2 regions of the Pontibacillus sp. HN14 genome follow, and region 1 is predicted to be linked to the other one. Evidence: riboswitches for the same ligand, from Rfam matches in the RefSeq annotation. Region 1 holds a riboswitch; the other holds the start of a gene.
What was found. A riboswitch is a leader RNA that binds a small molecule or an ion and turns the genes downstream of it on or off. The one in region 1 is predicted to bind preQ1.
Positions count from the first base shown of each region.

Region 2: another riboswitch for preQ1. It lies ahead of queC (7-cyano-7-deazaguanine synthase QueC); the one in region 1 lies ahead of queF (preQ(1) synthase).

Region 1 covers NZ_JAJOLR010000007.1:11,668-19,728, forward strand. Annotated here, with positions in the region: gene LQ226_RS17730 (Rrf2 family transcriptional regulator) at 1-164, opposite strand, end outside; gene acsA (acetate--CoA ligase) at 482-2,197, opposite strand; gene aldA (aldehyde dehydrogenase) at 2,419-3,867, opposite strand; PreQ1 riboswitch class I at 4,011-4,055, shown strand; gene queF (preQ(1) synthase) at 4,121-4,618, shown strand; gene tatA (twin-arginine translocase TatA/TatE family subunit) at 5,118-5,309, opposite strand; gene LQ226_RS17755 (GMC family oxidoreductase) at 5,336-7,048, opposite strand; gene LQ226_RS17760 (gluconate 2-dehydrogenase subunit 3 family protein) at 7,064-7,813, opposite strand; gene LQ226_RS17765 (hypothetical protein) at 7,983-8,061, shown strand, end outside.
Region 2 covers NZ_JAJOLR010000006.1:187,611-195,671, forward strand. Annotated here, with positions in the region: gene LQ226_RS17270 (class I SAM-dependent methyltransferase) at 1-4, shown strand, start outside; gene LQ226_RS17275 (cupin domain-containing protein) at 162-668, opposite strand; gene LQ226_RS17280 (STAS domain-containing protein) at 808-1,650, opposite strand; PreQ1 riboswitch class I at 2,611-2,655, shown strand; gene queC (7-cyano-7-deazaguanine synthase QueC) at 2,751-3,416, shown strand; gene queD (6-carboxytetrahydropterin synthase QueD) at 3,422-3,892, shown strand; gene queE (7-carboxy-7-deazaguanine synthase QueE) at 3,889-4,605, shown strand; gene LQ226_RS17300 (BCCT family transporter) at 4,712-6,343, opposite strand; gene LQ226_RS17305 (aminopeptidase) at 6,722-7,960, shown strand.

The DNA of each region.
Region 1 (8,061 bases):
ATAAGTTCAAGTTTCCCAAGATGAAAAACCACCTTACTTAAGTGGTTCTGGGAGATTCCAAATGCTTGAGAAATCTCTTTTATTGAAGATAAATGATCTTGCTCTTTAGAACCTACGTATACGAGGACGCGCAAAGAGTAATCTGTGTACTTTTTTAGACGCATACATTTTGCTCCTTTATAGCCGTCAGTTTTTATTATATTATTATAACAAAGAATTTCCTTCCTAACGAACTATAATAATGATTACCCTAAAACGTCCATTACTGCAAAACCCTGGTATATCAGCTATTTAAAGTAAATTTTATTACTAACTTAAATTTATTGAAAATTATTTAACAACCTTAACCCCGAAAGGAATAAGTGTAATTTTATTATACTCTGCTAAATATACCATTTTATAAACATTTTACTTATGCCCACTTCTTATATTTATTTCACATAAATAAAAGGCTGTTCCTGTTTGGAACAGCCCAATACTTTTACTCTTCTAGCGTAGATACATCTCCGGTTGGAAGCCCTAACTCCCAAGACTTCAGCAATCGACGCATGATCTTACCACTACGGGTTTTTGGAATGGTATCTTTTACTTCTAGCTCACGAGGTGCAGCATGAGCACTTAACCCTTTCTTTACAAATTGACGAATCTCTTCTAAAAGCTCGTCTGATTCTGAATATCCTTCGTTTAACGTAATAAATGCTTTAATGATTTCTCCTCGCTCAGGATCCGGTTTACCAATAACGCCGGCTTCTGAAACGGCAGGGTGTTCAATTAATTTGCTTTCTACTTCAAAAGGTCCTACCCGTTCACCAGACGTATTAATAACATCATCCAGACGTCCTTGGAACCAAAAATAACCTTCCTCATCTTTATACGCACTATCCCCTGAAATGTACCATCCATTTAAGAAGTAGCTTTCATACTTCTCTGGTCGCTTCCATATAGCGCGCATCATAGAAGGCCAAGGGGCTTTAACAGCTAAATTACCCATTTGATTAGGCGGTAGTTCGTTCCCTTCATTATCAATAATAGAAGCAACGATCCCTGGGAATGGTTTCCCCATAGAGCCTGGTTTCATATCAAGAGCAGGGAAATTACAAATTAATTGACCTCCTGTTTCTGTCATCCACCATGTATCGTGAATGCGAAGCTCTAATGCATTCATTCCCCAGGCAATAACTTCAGGGTTAAGTGGTTCCCCTACACTGAGTACATGGCGAAGATTCTTCAGGTTGTATTGTTTAACAATATCCTCACCAGCACTCATTAACTTACGGAACGCTGTCGGTGCAGAATACCACACAGTGATCTCTTGATCTTGCAGTGTTTCATACCACTGTTCAGGACTAAATCGCCCTCCACGTACCAAGTTAGTAACGCCATTTAGCCAAGGGGCGAAAATCCCGTAACTTGTGCCTGTTACCCAGCCAGGGTCTGCTGTACACCAGTAGATATCATCTTCTTTTAAATCCAATACCCATTTACCTGTTTGATAGTGTTGTAACATGGCATTGTGAACATGGTACACCCCTTTTGGTTTACCAGTAGACCCGGAAGTATAATGAAGAAGCATACCATCTTCTAAATCCACCCACTCCACATCAAAACTTTTAGAGGCTTCTTTCATTTCCGCGTAATAATCAATATACGCATCCCCTGTGTGATCAGAGTCTCCTACCAAGACGATTTTCTTTAAGTGAGGTAAATCTTCAAAAGGTACTCGCTCTAATAGCTCCGGTGTCGTTACCAACATGGAAGCTTCACTATCTTCTAAACGATCACGAACCGCTTGCTCCATAAACGCTTCAAACAGTGGACCAGCAATGGCTCCGACCTTTAAGATCCCGAGGAAAGCGGAGTAAAACTCCGGACTTCTAGGCATGAAAAGAAAGATACGATCTTCTTTCTCTACCCCGTATTTTTTCAATACATTAGCAAATTGATTACTCGATTGTTTTAAATCTGTAAAAGTCAGTTTTTCTTCCCGATCGGGTGCAGAGTAAATAAGGGCAACTTGATCTGCCTTATCTGGATTTTCAGCATGGCGGTCAATGGCTTCGTACGCGATATTTACTTTCCCTGACGTATGCCAGCTAAAATTGGATTTAGCTTCATCCCAATTAAAATTTTGATACGTTTCCTCATAGTTCTTCATGTTGTAGTTTCCACTTTTGGTTTCAATACGTTGCATGTTCATCCAATCACCTCGTCCCCATTTTGTAAACGATTACAGTCTTCTTTAAAAAAGAAGGTTCGTTTGAAGCTGAAACTATTTAAAAATTCCGTTAATTAATTCTATTGTATGGGATTCACGAATAAATTTAAAGTCATAACCCTCACAATAACTGGAATATACTAGTCAGAGAATGAAAAAAGCCCTGCAAGATAAAATCTCACAGGACTTTTTCCACGTTTCTATTATTTCTTACTGGAGTTATAATCCATATAAACCACTTGCGTTACAAGGAAGTCTTCGACACCGTGCTTACCGTCGGCGCCACCTATACCAGACTTACGAAGTCCTTGGTGATACCCTTGGACCGCTTCCATGTTCTCACGGTTTACATATGTTTCCCCGAACTTAAGTTCATTTACGATACGCATGGCTTCACTAAGGTCTTCTGTATATACAGAAGAGGATAGTCCATAAACTGTATCGTTTCCTTTTTCAATGGCTTCATCAATAGTGGAGAACGTCACAACCGGAATAACAGGCCCAAAGATCTCTTCCTGTACAACCGTCATATCATGAGTAGCATCAGCTAGGATGGTCGGTTCATAGAAGAAACCTTTCTCCTGGTCACCACGCTTACCTCCTGTTACGATACGAGCTCCTTCACTCACAGCACTCTCTACCATTTTTTCAACCTCTTGAATACGGTCTTCACTAATTAAAGGACCTACATCCGCTTCTTTGTCCTGAAGAGGATTTCCGAGTTTTTGATTTTCGAAGGATTTTTGGAGACGATTAATAAACTCCTCCGCTACACTTTCATGTACATAGACTCTTTCAGCATTTGTACAAGCTTGTCCATTATTAATCAGGCGAGATTGCATCACATTTTCTACCGCCACGTCTAAGTTTGCGTTCGCCGTTACAATAGCTGGCGCTTTACCGCCCAGTTCCAGATTAACTTTTGTAATATTCTGCGCAGCCGCTTCCATAACCTTGGTACCAGCACCCACGCTACCTGTCATTGAGATCATATGAACTTTCTCGTGGGTAGCCATGGCATTACCAAGCGTACCTCCAGTACCTGTGATAAAGTTATAAATTCCTTTCGGCAAGTCCATACCATCAATGATCTTAGTAAACTCCGCTGCTGTATTTGGTGTTTGTTGACTCGGTTTTAGTACAATAGAACAACCTGTCACAAGGGATGTAGCAACTTTACGGGCTAAAATAAACATAGGGAAGTTCCACGGAACGATACCTGCTACTACGCCAATAGGTTTCTTATAAACCATGATGTTTTCATTTGGTCGATCACTTGGAACAATTTCTCCCTCTATTCTTCTTGCCCATTCTGACATGTATCGGAAATAATCTATAGCAAGGTCGATTTCCCCACTTGCTAATTCATATGCTTTCCCTTGCTCTTCTTGTAGTAATTGAATAAATGTATCGCGTTTCTCTGCTATTTTATCTCCCATCTCACGTACTGCTTCACCGCGTTTAATAGCGGGGGTAAGTTCCCATTCCTTCTGAGCATGAAAAGCTGCCTCAACAGCTTTGTTCACATCTTCCTCAGTCCCTTTTGGGGTTCTTGAAATAACTTCTTCTGTCGATGGATTTATAATATCAATAAACTCACTGCCTGTAGACTCAACATATTCGCCGTTAATGTATAATTTATGGGGTTGCATGAGAATCCTCCTTAAATGAGTGTTCTCTACAAATTTACCTCGTTATCTAGAAATCAAAACTTTTTAGTAGGTTACTAGCGCGCGTTGACACCTTTGACTCCCCCTTATATACTAAAGTTATTAACAGTATAGGACATTCCGAATTGGGAGAGGTTCTAGCTAAACCCTCTATAAAAAACTAAAGGACGAGAGGTGAATCTTCCATGAGAAGAGCATCCTCTTTTTTTGTTCTTTGAGAAAGTGGTGACCAACTATGGCAGGAAGAAAAGACGAAGAATTAGAAGGAGTAACATTACTCGGTAATCAAGGAACGAGTTACTCATTTGATTACGACCCAGACGTATTAGAGTCATTTGATAACAAACATCCACAGCGAGATTATTTCGTTAAATTTAATTGCCCAGAATTCACAACACTGTGCCCTAAAACAGGCCAGCCAGATTTCGCAACCATTTATATTAGTTACATTCCAGGAGAAAAGATGGTGGAAAGTAAATCCTTAAAGCTTTACCTTTTCAGCTTCCGCAATCACGGCGATTTCCATGAAGACAGTATGAATATCATTATGAACGATTTAATCAACCTTATGGACCCTCGTTATATTGAAGTATGGGGTAAATTCACACCAAGAGGCGGCATCTCAATCGACCCTTACTGCAACTACGGAAAACCAAACACCAAGTACGAAAAAATGGCCGAACACCGCCTAATGAATCATGATATGTATCCGGAGAAGATTGATAATAGATAGAAAAGCGCAGGCGACTGTTTAGCCCCGTACGCATAAGCAAGCTAACGGAAGTGGCTGAAGGCCACTGGAGTTAGATTGCTTATGACGCTAGGGGCTAGGAGCCGGAGCTAGACACCATAGAAAAGCGCAGGCGGGTTGGTCAGGACCGTACGGATAAGAAAAGCCACGGAAGTGAGCTTGTCTCACTGCAGTGGCTTTTCTTATCTCGCTAGGTCCTACCCGCCGGAGCTAGACATTAGAAAAGCGCAGGCGGGTTGAAGGAAATGAGGAAGTTCGACTAAGAACGTCACATCCTGTGACAACATCGAACGACCCCACGTCCTGTGGGGCCGGAGAAGCAAACTGCCGGAAGTGGCGATTAGCCACTGCAGGTAGTTTGCTTATCTCGCTAGCCTTTACCTGCCGGAGCTAGACATTAGAAAAGCCCAAGCGGTTTGGACAAAAGGAAAACATTAAGAAATAAAAAAGCCAAGTACAAAAGGATGTACTTGGCTTTACATTATTCTTTTTTAGGTTCCTGTAATGATTTAGGTTCCTCTTCATCTTCTAGCAATTCTTTTGTAGACTGTTTAAATTCAGCTAATGTCTTCCCAAACGCTGCACCGATCTCCGGTAACTTTTTGGGGCCGAATAAAATGAGCGACAATACTAAGATGAGCACTAAACCAGGGATTCCGATTTGAGGAAGCATAGGGCTTCACTCCTTTTGTTTAGAAATTAAACGAGAGAACCACCATTTTTACGATATTTCTTAATCCCCTCAGCGGCACGATAGGCAAGTGCGCCTACTGTATCTGTTGGGTTTACTCCTCCATTATGAGCAAATGCTGAAGCTCCTACGACGAATAAATTCTCCGCATTCCAATGCTGCAAGTAGTTGTTTACAACAGAGCTATTTGGATCAGCCCCCATTATGGCACCACCCGTGTTGTGGGTGGTCTGATATGGCACAATGCTATAGTCTGTTAACTCTGGGTTTGGAACCGTCTTTGAGGCTCCCATTTTCTCAGATATTTCTGCAGCCTTTTTAGTAATGTACTTTTGCAGATTCTTATCTTGTTGGGTAAAATTATACGTCATACGTAATAAAGGTAGACCATAGGCATCTTTATAGGTTGGATCAAGATCTAAGAAGTTTTCCTTATAAGGTAAGGAAGCACCTTGAGAACCGATTGTGAGTGTGCGTGTATAATATTTAATCGAATTATTTTTAAACTCTTTCCCCCACCTCGGTGTATCAGGAGGTGTTGGATTATTTGCTATAGGTCTCTTACCTGTTTGCGTAATGGAAACGACTCCGCCATGAATGAAATCAAGATCAGAATGGTCAAAGTTATCCCCATAAAAATCGTTAATCGAAGTACCAAGGGCACCGGCACCCATAAAAGTGTTAAATTGCTCCTCTTCATAAAAACCGGTTGCACCAGGAAGAATCTGATAGCAATAGCTACGTCCCACAACACCTTTACCTGTCTTAGGATCATACTTCTTACCAATATTAGACATTAGCAAGAACTTAACATTATTCATCACGTAAGATGTTAGGGCCACAACCTCAGCAGGCTGGATAAATTCCTCTCCGCTTTGAACATCTACGTATTTCACTCCTGTTACTTTATTTCCATCGTAGATGATTTCTGTCACGTTAGAGTGATAGCGAATTTCATAATTCCCTGATTCTTTAGCGGCTGGAATAACAGAGATCACCGGATCAGACTTTGCTCCGTACTCACATCCAAAACGTTCACAGAAGGCACAGTATTGACACGCATTAATTTGCATACCATATTGGTTCTTGTACGGTTCAGATAAGTTAGCAGAAGGGATTCGATATGGCTTGTACCCCAAATCCTTTGTCGCTTTTGTAAACTTATCTAATGAACGAGTACTTTTCATTGGAGGGGTTGGATAAGGATTGCTTCGCTTTCCAGCCATAGGATTTTCCTCGCCTGAGATGCCACATGCTTTTTCAAATTGATCATAGTAGGGCTCTAACTCGTCATATGTAATGCCCCAGTCCTGAACAAAATAGCCATCTTTAATTTTCCCTTTTCCATACTTCTTCTCAGTCATAGATTTGATTTCAAAGTCATAAGGGAAAAAGCGATAGGTTTGTCCGTTCCAGTGCACACCAGCACCACCTAAATTCTCTCCTAATAAGAAGGAACCTAGTTGACGCATAGGTAGAGCGCGCTGCTTACGATTATTACGGAATGTAAGGGTCTCTTTAGATGTATCCTGCATTAGCTCATAGCGAAGCGCATAACGCAGTTCATCGTGACCATGCAAGTAATCTTCTGTTGACCTTTCTTTCCCTCTTTCAAGTCCTACTACCTTCATACCATCTTTCGCTAACTCTGCTGCTAAAATACCACCTGTCCAACCTACTCCTACCGTTACTACATCAACCTTTGGCAACGTCTTTGCCATATGATCTCCGCCTTTCTATTTATTCAACATAGAATGCAAGCTTTGCGGCTCTATATCTACAAACTTATCGCTCTCGATTTTACCGATATAAGACATTTGGGCACCTGGGAACTGCTTCATCTTCCAGCCTTCCATATTGCGGTTTCCACTATACATTGGATCTGCATAAACTCCTTCAATCGTTGCTGCTCGCATCATCTCAAAGAACTCCGCAGAAGTTGTACCACTTATCTTCACATCATCATTTTCAAAAGCCGTTAAGATCTTATCCTGTTCTTCTGCGCTTAACTCTTGGAAGCTCTTCTCATAATCAGATTGGGCCTTTTCTTTTAACTTCTTAATGCCCACACGGAAGATCTCCCCGCGGTTCATACGAGACTGATATCCTTGTGTAGGCTCGCCCTTGTAGAAAGGACCTTGCATGTATTCTTTAGTATTATTGCCCCAAGGACCTGCAAGTTGATGATCAATAAAGAATGGTACACCTAGCTTAATAGCCCCCGGACCATTTTCATCTTCTGGAAAAATCCGCTCACAGCTTGAAGCTAATACACGGAAGTCATCACGGTTCGTAAAGAACATAAAGGCATCATTGAATTGATCTTCACTTCCACCATTCGTTTGACTATTTTTGGTTTTAGGGTCATCCTCCATTACTTGCATAGTAATCAAACTAGCAATTAACCCTCCACCGACTACACCACCTGCTGCATAACCGCTTTTCTTTAAAAAGTCCCGGCGACTATATTTCTCTTGCTCGCTCATGTGTAGACCTCCCTTAAATGTTTTGTCTTCAGTATTCCTCTAGAAAATACTGTTATACTTTCCAAAACAAAAAAGATACTTAAAAAGTTTTAAGCATCAGTCAAAATATGTTAATATTTTCTATGTTATAGAAAGAAATAAAGATCGTTAGGGTTCAGGGGGAATTCATTTGAAAGCCATGATTGGACAAGATACAAAGCCAATAAAAGTTGGTATGATCGTCATTTTTGTAATTGGGAGCTTCTTCT
Region 2 (8,061 bases), on a different contig from region 1:
CTGATCTACATATGTAGATCAGTATTTTTATGGGAACGTATGAAGAGGGGCTGAGTTAGGGAAGGGGCTTGAGAAGAGAAACTATTTCTTTGGCAAGATATAAATAAGAAGAGGCTGTCCTGGCGTTGGGGCAGCCTCTTCTTATATGTATCGTGCTAGGATTACTCGCTCCAGAATGGTAAGAACACAAGGTCGTCTCCGAACACGGGATCTGTGGAAGGGAGGGGGACCTCTTTAATATTGTGTAACACTTCAGGTCTTTCTTTCGAATCTCCAGTTCGCATATCTTTAAACTGGCCGTCTGGATAGGCTCCTACGACAAGGAAATCCTTTGAACCGTGCAATTGCTTGTGGCCAACGCCTGCTGGGATAATTAGTACATCACCTGGGGTTACTTCTAATTTTCGACCACATTGCCCTCCAAATTGGATTGTAGCTTCGCCGCTTAACACTCCGAGAACTTCATGAGCCGTACTGTGATAATGATGATGGGTGAAGACCGAACCAATCCACGTGCTATGCCAACCTTTTTGTAAAAAGATCTCGTCCATTTGGTCAATATATTCATTGAGCACTCCTGGATACACAAGAAGCGGCAAAGTGTTATTCGGGATTTCTCCATCGTCTTCGAAGTAGTAGGTTTTAACTTGATCAGAAAATGCATGCATAAGACTTTCCTCCTATATCCAATTCCTTACATAGTTACCCTCGCCTAGTTATAATTAAACCATAAAATATGAAGAAAAAGGAAAATAAAAGCAAAAAAAGACTCAAGCATCATTATACCTGAGTCTTTAGGTTCTGTAGTTAGTGTCTGTTTTGGAAGAAGGAGATCTCGTCCAGTGCATGATATAAGGTGCTCTTAATCGGAACGTTTGAGAAATGGATACCGAGCTGAATAGCCACTTGAGCAACTCTTGGATTCATTCCACAAATTACTGATTTTACCCCTAATAAATCGAGTGACTGAATGAGCTGATATAAATGGTGAGCAACAAGTGTGTCAATGTTCTGGACACCAGACATATCCAGGAAGAGCGTTTCGTATGGATGCTGATTGCATTGGGCTAGAGTATGTTCTTGTATATGCTTGGTGCGTTCAGGATCTAAATCACCGATAAGAGGGATGATCGCTTCTTGGTCTGTAATAGGGATAACGGGTGCGCTTAATTCATTAATCAGTTGTTGTTGAGTATGGATTTGGCGAATGCTCGTTTCGTAATAATGTTTGGAAAATTGATAGATGACATAGTCTTGCGCATTATTACACATTTGTCCGATGTCCATCGCTTGGTCAAGGGAAAGGTCACTTTCTATGGCAAAGCCTTTCACATAGTCCCATAGAACTTTCCGGAAATTTGAGAACTGCTCCAATACTTGGTGAATCGGAACTTGCTCCCCTGCTCGTTTCTCTGATATACGTTCTGCCCAATCTTTCAATTCAAGGTTTGGGTCTGTCTTTTCTGAAATGAAAACTTTAGATAACGATTGAATCAATTCAAAGTTTTCCTCTCTTAACTGTTCTGTACTTGCTGAACTCTTTGAAGAATAGTAGGAAGTAACATCTTCTCCTCTCATATATAGCCATTGGTCTGTAATTTCATTTGTATGACGTTTTATGTAATCATGAAGTTCATGATATAAATTCATTTGGCTTCCACCTCCACCTTAAATGTGCTTATTCCATCATATCGGACCAAAAAGGGGAATGAAAACAATAACTAGTAATTTCTTATAATTCTTGTTTGGATTATTGAGAAAATAAAAACATCTTGATTTCCGAGTATTTTATGTTGCTGAAAGCATTTTCAACTTGGTACATTGGTATAGGTCAAACGCCATTGACCACCTTTTACCCATAAAAAAGCCGTCAAACGCCCCCCTTTCGTTGTCGTCGATTGCGCCAGGTTAAAACGATATCCTTTGGCTTATTGAACTCCGTGTCCCACAAATGTTTAACCGGTTAAGATAGAAAGGTTTGGCGGCTTTTTTCCCTTTGTGCAATTGGAGATTCTTTTACCCCGTGTGCATTGTAAAAAGACTCCTAAATTGTAAAAACCACTCCCATAAGAGAAAGCTAGCACCTTGGAAACGAGCTGCTAGCTTTCTTTTTTTATGCCTTCAGAGAATGTTTCCGTTAGCGATAGCCTGAGCGGAAGGTGGTTCGGGAAATCACTCGCTTTCCGCGGCCCCACACGAGGTGGGGTCGTTCGACGTTGTCACAGGACGTGACGGTCTTAGTCGAACTTCATTATTCCCTTAAAAGCCTCCTCGTTCGCTTCGCTCTCTGTGGGGTCTCCCCTAGGCTCCTTCTGCCGCAGGAGTCTCGCAATTTCCCGAACCACCTTTGCTATATTTAGAGAAAACGGAAACACGTCATATGAAGCATATCTGCCACTTCCGTTCACTCTGAAGACATTGGGCCGTTTATAAAAATTATAGCTAGGGGTGTCTCGGGAACGAGGAGGCTCGACAGCTCGCCAGGGGCCCAGACATTTCAACCACTCATCAAACATGACGGCCTCTACTGAAAGAAAGCATCTTACGTTTTGGGGTGGGGTGTGTTACAATCGTTAAAGATAAAATTGAATGTAAATCTGCACAGGTGATGCAGGAGAGGTTCTAGCTACACCCTCTATAAAAAACTAAGGATCGAACTATACCTTCCTTAGGTATGGTTTTTTTATTTAGTTCGGAAAGAAGTATGGGTGTGTAGAATTCTCTTTTTCTATTGAAAGGAGAATTTTTTTATGGATAAAAAGAAAGCTTTAGTCGTATTTAGTGGAGGGCAAGATAGTACAACTTGTTTGTTCTGGGCGATGAAGCATTTTGATGAAGTGGAAGCGGTGACGTTTGATTATAACCAGCGTCACGATGAAGAAATAGAAGTGGCTAAAGAAATCGCGGAAGATCTTGGGGTGAAGCATACGATTCTTGATATGTCTTTATTGAGTCAATTAGCTCCGAATGCTCTAACGCGTGATGATATTGAAGTGAAAGATGGGGAGAATGGAGATTTGCCATCTACATTTGTGCCGGGACGTAATCTATTATTCTTATCATTTGCATCTATAATGGGGAAACAGATCGGTGCTCAGCATATTGTTACAGGGGTATGCGAGACGGACTTTAGTGGATATCCGGATTGCCGTGATGTATTCATAAAGTCGCTTAATGTGACGCTTAACCTGTCGATGGATGATCAGTTTGTGGTTCATACGCCACTTATGTGGTTAGATAAAGCCCAGACGTGGGGACTAGCGGATGATTTAGATGCTTTAACTTATGTAAAGGAACGGACGTTAACGTGTTACCACGGGGTGCGAGGTTCAGGTTGTGGGGAGTGCCCATCTTGTAAATTGCGCCAAAACGGCTTAGACACCTATATGAAACAAAAAGAAGGAGCGAACGCATAATGGCTATGGATCAATATGGATTTCGCATCGTAGAAGATTTACAAAAAATTGACCAGGATATTAAGCGTAGTGACCTTAAGTATCATAAGAAACGCGTTATGGTAAGTAAAGAGTTTACGTTTGATGCTGCTCACCACTTACATTGTTATGAAGGGAAGTGTAAGAACCTTCATGGACACACGTATCGCGTCGTGTTTGGAATTAGTGGGTATACGGATGAAATCGGAATTGTAATGGACTTTGGGGATATTAAGCAAATTTGGAAAGAACAAATTGAAGTTCATCTGGACCATCGCTATATTAACGAAACCCTTCCTTTAATGAACACCACAGCTGAGAATATGGTGGTGTGGATTTATGAGAAGATGGCAGGAGCCATCCCTCAGGATGAACAATCCCTTCGCGTGGAGTTTGTGAAGCTTTATGAAACGCCAACTAGCTTTGCAGAGGCAAGAAGGGAGTGGATGGAGCTTTGAGTAAGCTTCCAGTTCTAGAGGTATTTGGACCGACCATCCAAGGGGAAGGGATGGTTGTTGGGCGAAAGACCATGTTTGTTAGGACAGCTGGGTGTGATTACAGTTGTGCTTGGTGCGACTCAGCGTTTACTTGGGATGGAAGTGCGAAAGAGGACATTCGTCTATTAACGGCGGATGAAATCTTTGAAGAGCTACGAGATGTTGGTGGTGATGCTTTTGATCACGTTACAATCTCTGGCGGAAATCCTGGGTTGTTGAAACATATGGGTACCCTTGTTGATCTCTTGCATGAGAATGGGTGTGAAGTGGCCCTTGAGACGCAGGGGAGCAAGTGGCAAGACTGGTTCAAGAATATTGATGACTTAACGATCTCGCCTAAACCTCCAAGTTCCTTGATGAAGACGGATTGGCATAAACTTGATGAAATTATTGCGGAGCTTAACCCGCTTACGACGAGCTTAAAAGTGGTCGTGTTTGATAAAGAAGATTTGGAATATGCCAAAGGAATCCATAAGCGCTACCCGAACATTCCGTTCTTTGTACAAGTAGGGAATGATGATACAGAAGAAGTGGACGATACGAAGTTGATGCATCATTTACTTGGTAAATATGAATGGCTTATTGACCAGGTGATGGCTTCAACTGAATTGAACCGCGTGCGCGTCCTTCCGCAAGTTCATGCGCTCTTATGGGGTAATAGAAGAGGTGTATAGGTTGTAGAAAGCCGTATTCCAGTGAAGGGATACGGCTTTTTTTGATGAAGAAAAAAGCTGCTCCTGTTTATCAGGAGCAGCTTTTCTTTCTATATTAATAGGGGGGTTAACTTACTTGAGAGTCTTCTTGTTCTTGCTCTTTTTGAAGACGTTTCTTACGTTTTAAGCGTCGTTTGATTTGTTTAGAATCTAAGTTAATCGTTTTTGGTTGATAGTCATCAGAGGCTACGATATCTTCGGTCGAAGCTTTCATAAATGACCAGGCCAACATCACCATGATGAATAGTAATGGTGTTCCGCCAACGATACTGGCTGTTTGCAATGTGCCTAATCCGCCTAGAATCATTAACGTTAATGGAAGTAAGCAAAGAGCAAATGCCCAGAATAGGCGGTTCCAGCGTAGTGGCTCATCTTCAACGTAATTCTGTACAACAGAAGCCAGGATATACGAACTGGAGTCAAATGTTGTGGCTAGGAAGATAATAGCCAATACGGTGAAGGTTGCAATCATAATTGGAGCCATTGGAAGCTGAGCAATAACGCTAATAATGGCAGCCGGTGCCCCTTGAGTATTTAAAACATTAATAACATCAAACTGACCTGTTAGTTGCATGTACATTCCGAAGTTTCCGATTATCCCGAAGAATAAGATGCTTCCAAGCGTGCCGTATAACATTGTTCCAAGAACCATCTGTTTAATTGTACGACCTCGGGAAATTCTGGCGATAAAGAGTCCTACGAACGGTGCATAAACAAGCCACCAAGCCCAGTAGAAGACTGTCCAGGATTCAGGGAAGTTCGTTTCAGCAAATGTGCTTAGACCAGCAAACGATTCTGTCCACGTACTCATGCGGAAGAAGTTATCTGCTAATAATCCAAGACTATTAAACGTTGTTTCAGAGATAAATTTAGTTGGTCCGAAAATAAATACAAAAGCAAGTAAGAAAAGTGATAACCATAAGTTCACATCACTTAGAACTTTAATCCCTTTTTTCAATCCGGAGTATGCACTAATGGCAAAGATAACTGTACAAACTAACAGTATACCCACTTTTAGTTTAAGTGTAACTTCAATTCCAGTAAGGCTTGAAATACCTTGTGCGATCATTGGTGTACCAAGCGCAAGGGTTGTCCCAGCACCGCCCATTAAACCGAACATGAATAGAACATCAATAATCGTACCAAGTGGCCCGTCTGCTCGTTTCCCGATAACAGGGCGACAAGCTTCACTGATCTTTAATACTGGCTTTTTACGAACATAATAGAAATAAGCAATAGGTAAAGCAGGTAATGTATAAATGGCCCAAGCGATTGGTCCCCAGTGGAAGATGCCGTATACGCTTGCCCATTGAATCGCTTCCTGTGTGCCACCTTCAGCGGCGAATGGGGGAGATTGGTAGTAATAAGCCCATTCAATTGTACCCCAGTATAGAATACTAGAACCGATACCGGCACAGAAAAGCATGGCTGCCCAGGAGAAGTTACTAAATTCTTGTTTTTCACCTTTGTCTCCTAGTTTTACTTGACCGTTTTTACTAAATGCGACATAGAGGAGGAATAAGAAAATGCCGAGGCCAACAATCATGAAGACAACCCCGAAGTTAGTGGTAATGAAATCTTGGGTTTTGTCCACAACTACTTGACCTTTTTGAGGAAATAAAATGAGTGGAATGGTAACTGCTAATAGTAGGAATAATGCCCCTGCAAATGTGGGCCAATCCATTATTTTTTTATTCATCTAATCGTCCTTTCTTTAAAGTACATAGTTAATCATAATAGATTACTAACTTTTTGTACAGAACAAATTGTACAATCTATTCAAATAATCCAAAAAGAACGAGATGATCAAACTGGACAAACTTACCGTTATTGTTGGGTTGAAGAAGGATTTAGATTTGTCGAAAAAAATATAAAAAAACCGATTTCTTTCGACATTTATCGGGTAAATGACTACGTTGTTGGTTTGCGTTTCTTAAATATATGTTTTTACAAAATATAGTGTTATGTAAGATGTTGCAAAAGTAGAAAGAGGTAGGGATATTGTTACAAAAAGAGCTGCAAATTTGATATGCTTATGAGTAGTCAAACAATTCATAACCTTTAAAGGAGGGCTTATATGCCTACAAATGAACAGTTAGAAAAGTATGCGGAATTAGCCATACATAAAGGGGTAAACTTACAGAAAGATCAAATTCTTATGTTGAATGCTCCTGTTGATGGTGCTGATTTTGCGCGAATTGTAGCTAAGAAAGCGTATGAAGCTGGTGCTAAAGATGTTCACATCAATTGGGCTGATGACGTCTTGCAACGCCTTTATTTCGAACATGCGTCACAAGATGTTCTAGAAACAGTACCTCAATGGAAAGTAGATCAATATGACTACTTTGCAGAAAATGGTGCTGCAGTATTGTCTATTCGTTCAACGGATCCTGATAACCTGAATGGGATTGATTCTTCTCGAATTGCGGCTGCTAGTAAAGCAAGCGGAGAAGCGATGAAGAACTTTAGAAAGTACACGATGAATGACAAGATCACTTGGTCAATTGTCGCCATACCTAATCCAGAATGGGCTAAAAAGGTGTTTCCTGATGTACCAGAACAAGAAGCAGTTTCTAAGCTTTGGGACCAGATCTTTACGATTACGCGTGTAGACCAAGAGGATCCTTTAAAAGCGTGGGATGAACACAACGAAACGTTAGGGAAAGCACGTGATTATCTTAATAAAAAGCAATTTAAAAAGCTTATTTATAAATCACCGGGGACGGATCTTGAGGTAGAACTACCAGAGGGGCATATCTGGAAGGGTGGCGCTTCTAAGTCTGAGCAAGGCATTTCGTTCAACGCTAATATGCCTACCGAAGAAGTGTTTACCCTGCCTCACAAATATGGTGTAAACGGAACTGTGACAAGCACAAAGCCTCTTAGCTACGGTGGAAATTTAATAGAAAACTTCTCATTAACTTTTAAAGATGGGAAAGTGGTCGATTTCACTGCTGAACAAGGGTATAGCACGCTAGAACAGTTGTTGAATATGGATGAAGGAGCTCGTCACTTAGGAGAGCTTGCAATTGTCCCTCATCAGTCGCCGATTTCTCAAAGCGGTGTTATCTTCTATAATACATTGTACGATGAGAATGCTTCCTGCCACCTTGCGTTAGGGAAAGCTTACCCTAGCAGTATTGAAGGGGGAGCGAAAATGGACGACAATCAGCTTGATGAAAATGGTGTTAACAACAGTCTCGTTCACGTCGACTTTATGATGGGATCCGGTGAACTAGATATTGATGGAATTACATCAACTGGTGAAACAGAACCTGTTTTCCGTAATGGAAACTGGGCATTTGATTTTTCGTAACCTATTCAAAAGGAGAGCTCTACTAGAGCTCTCCTTTTTTTGATTACAAGCTCCATTATTCTTTTTGGCATCGGTGGTTTCTCTTTTCCAATGGTTAAAGT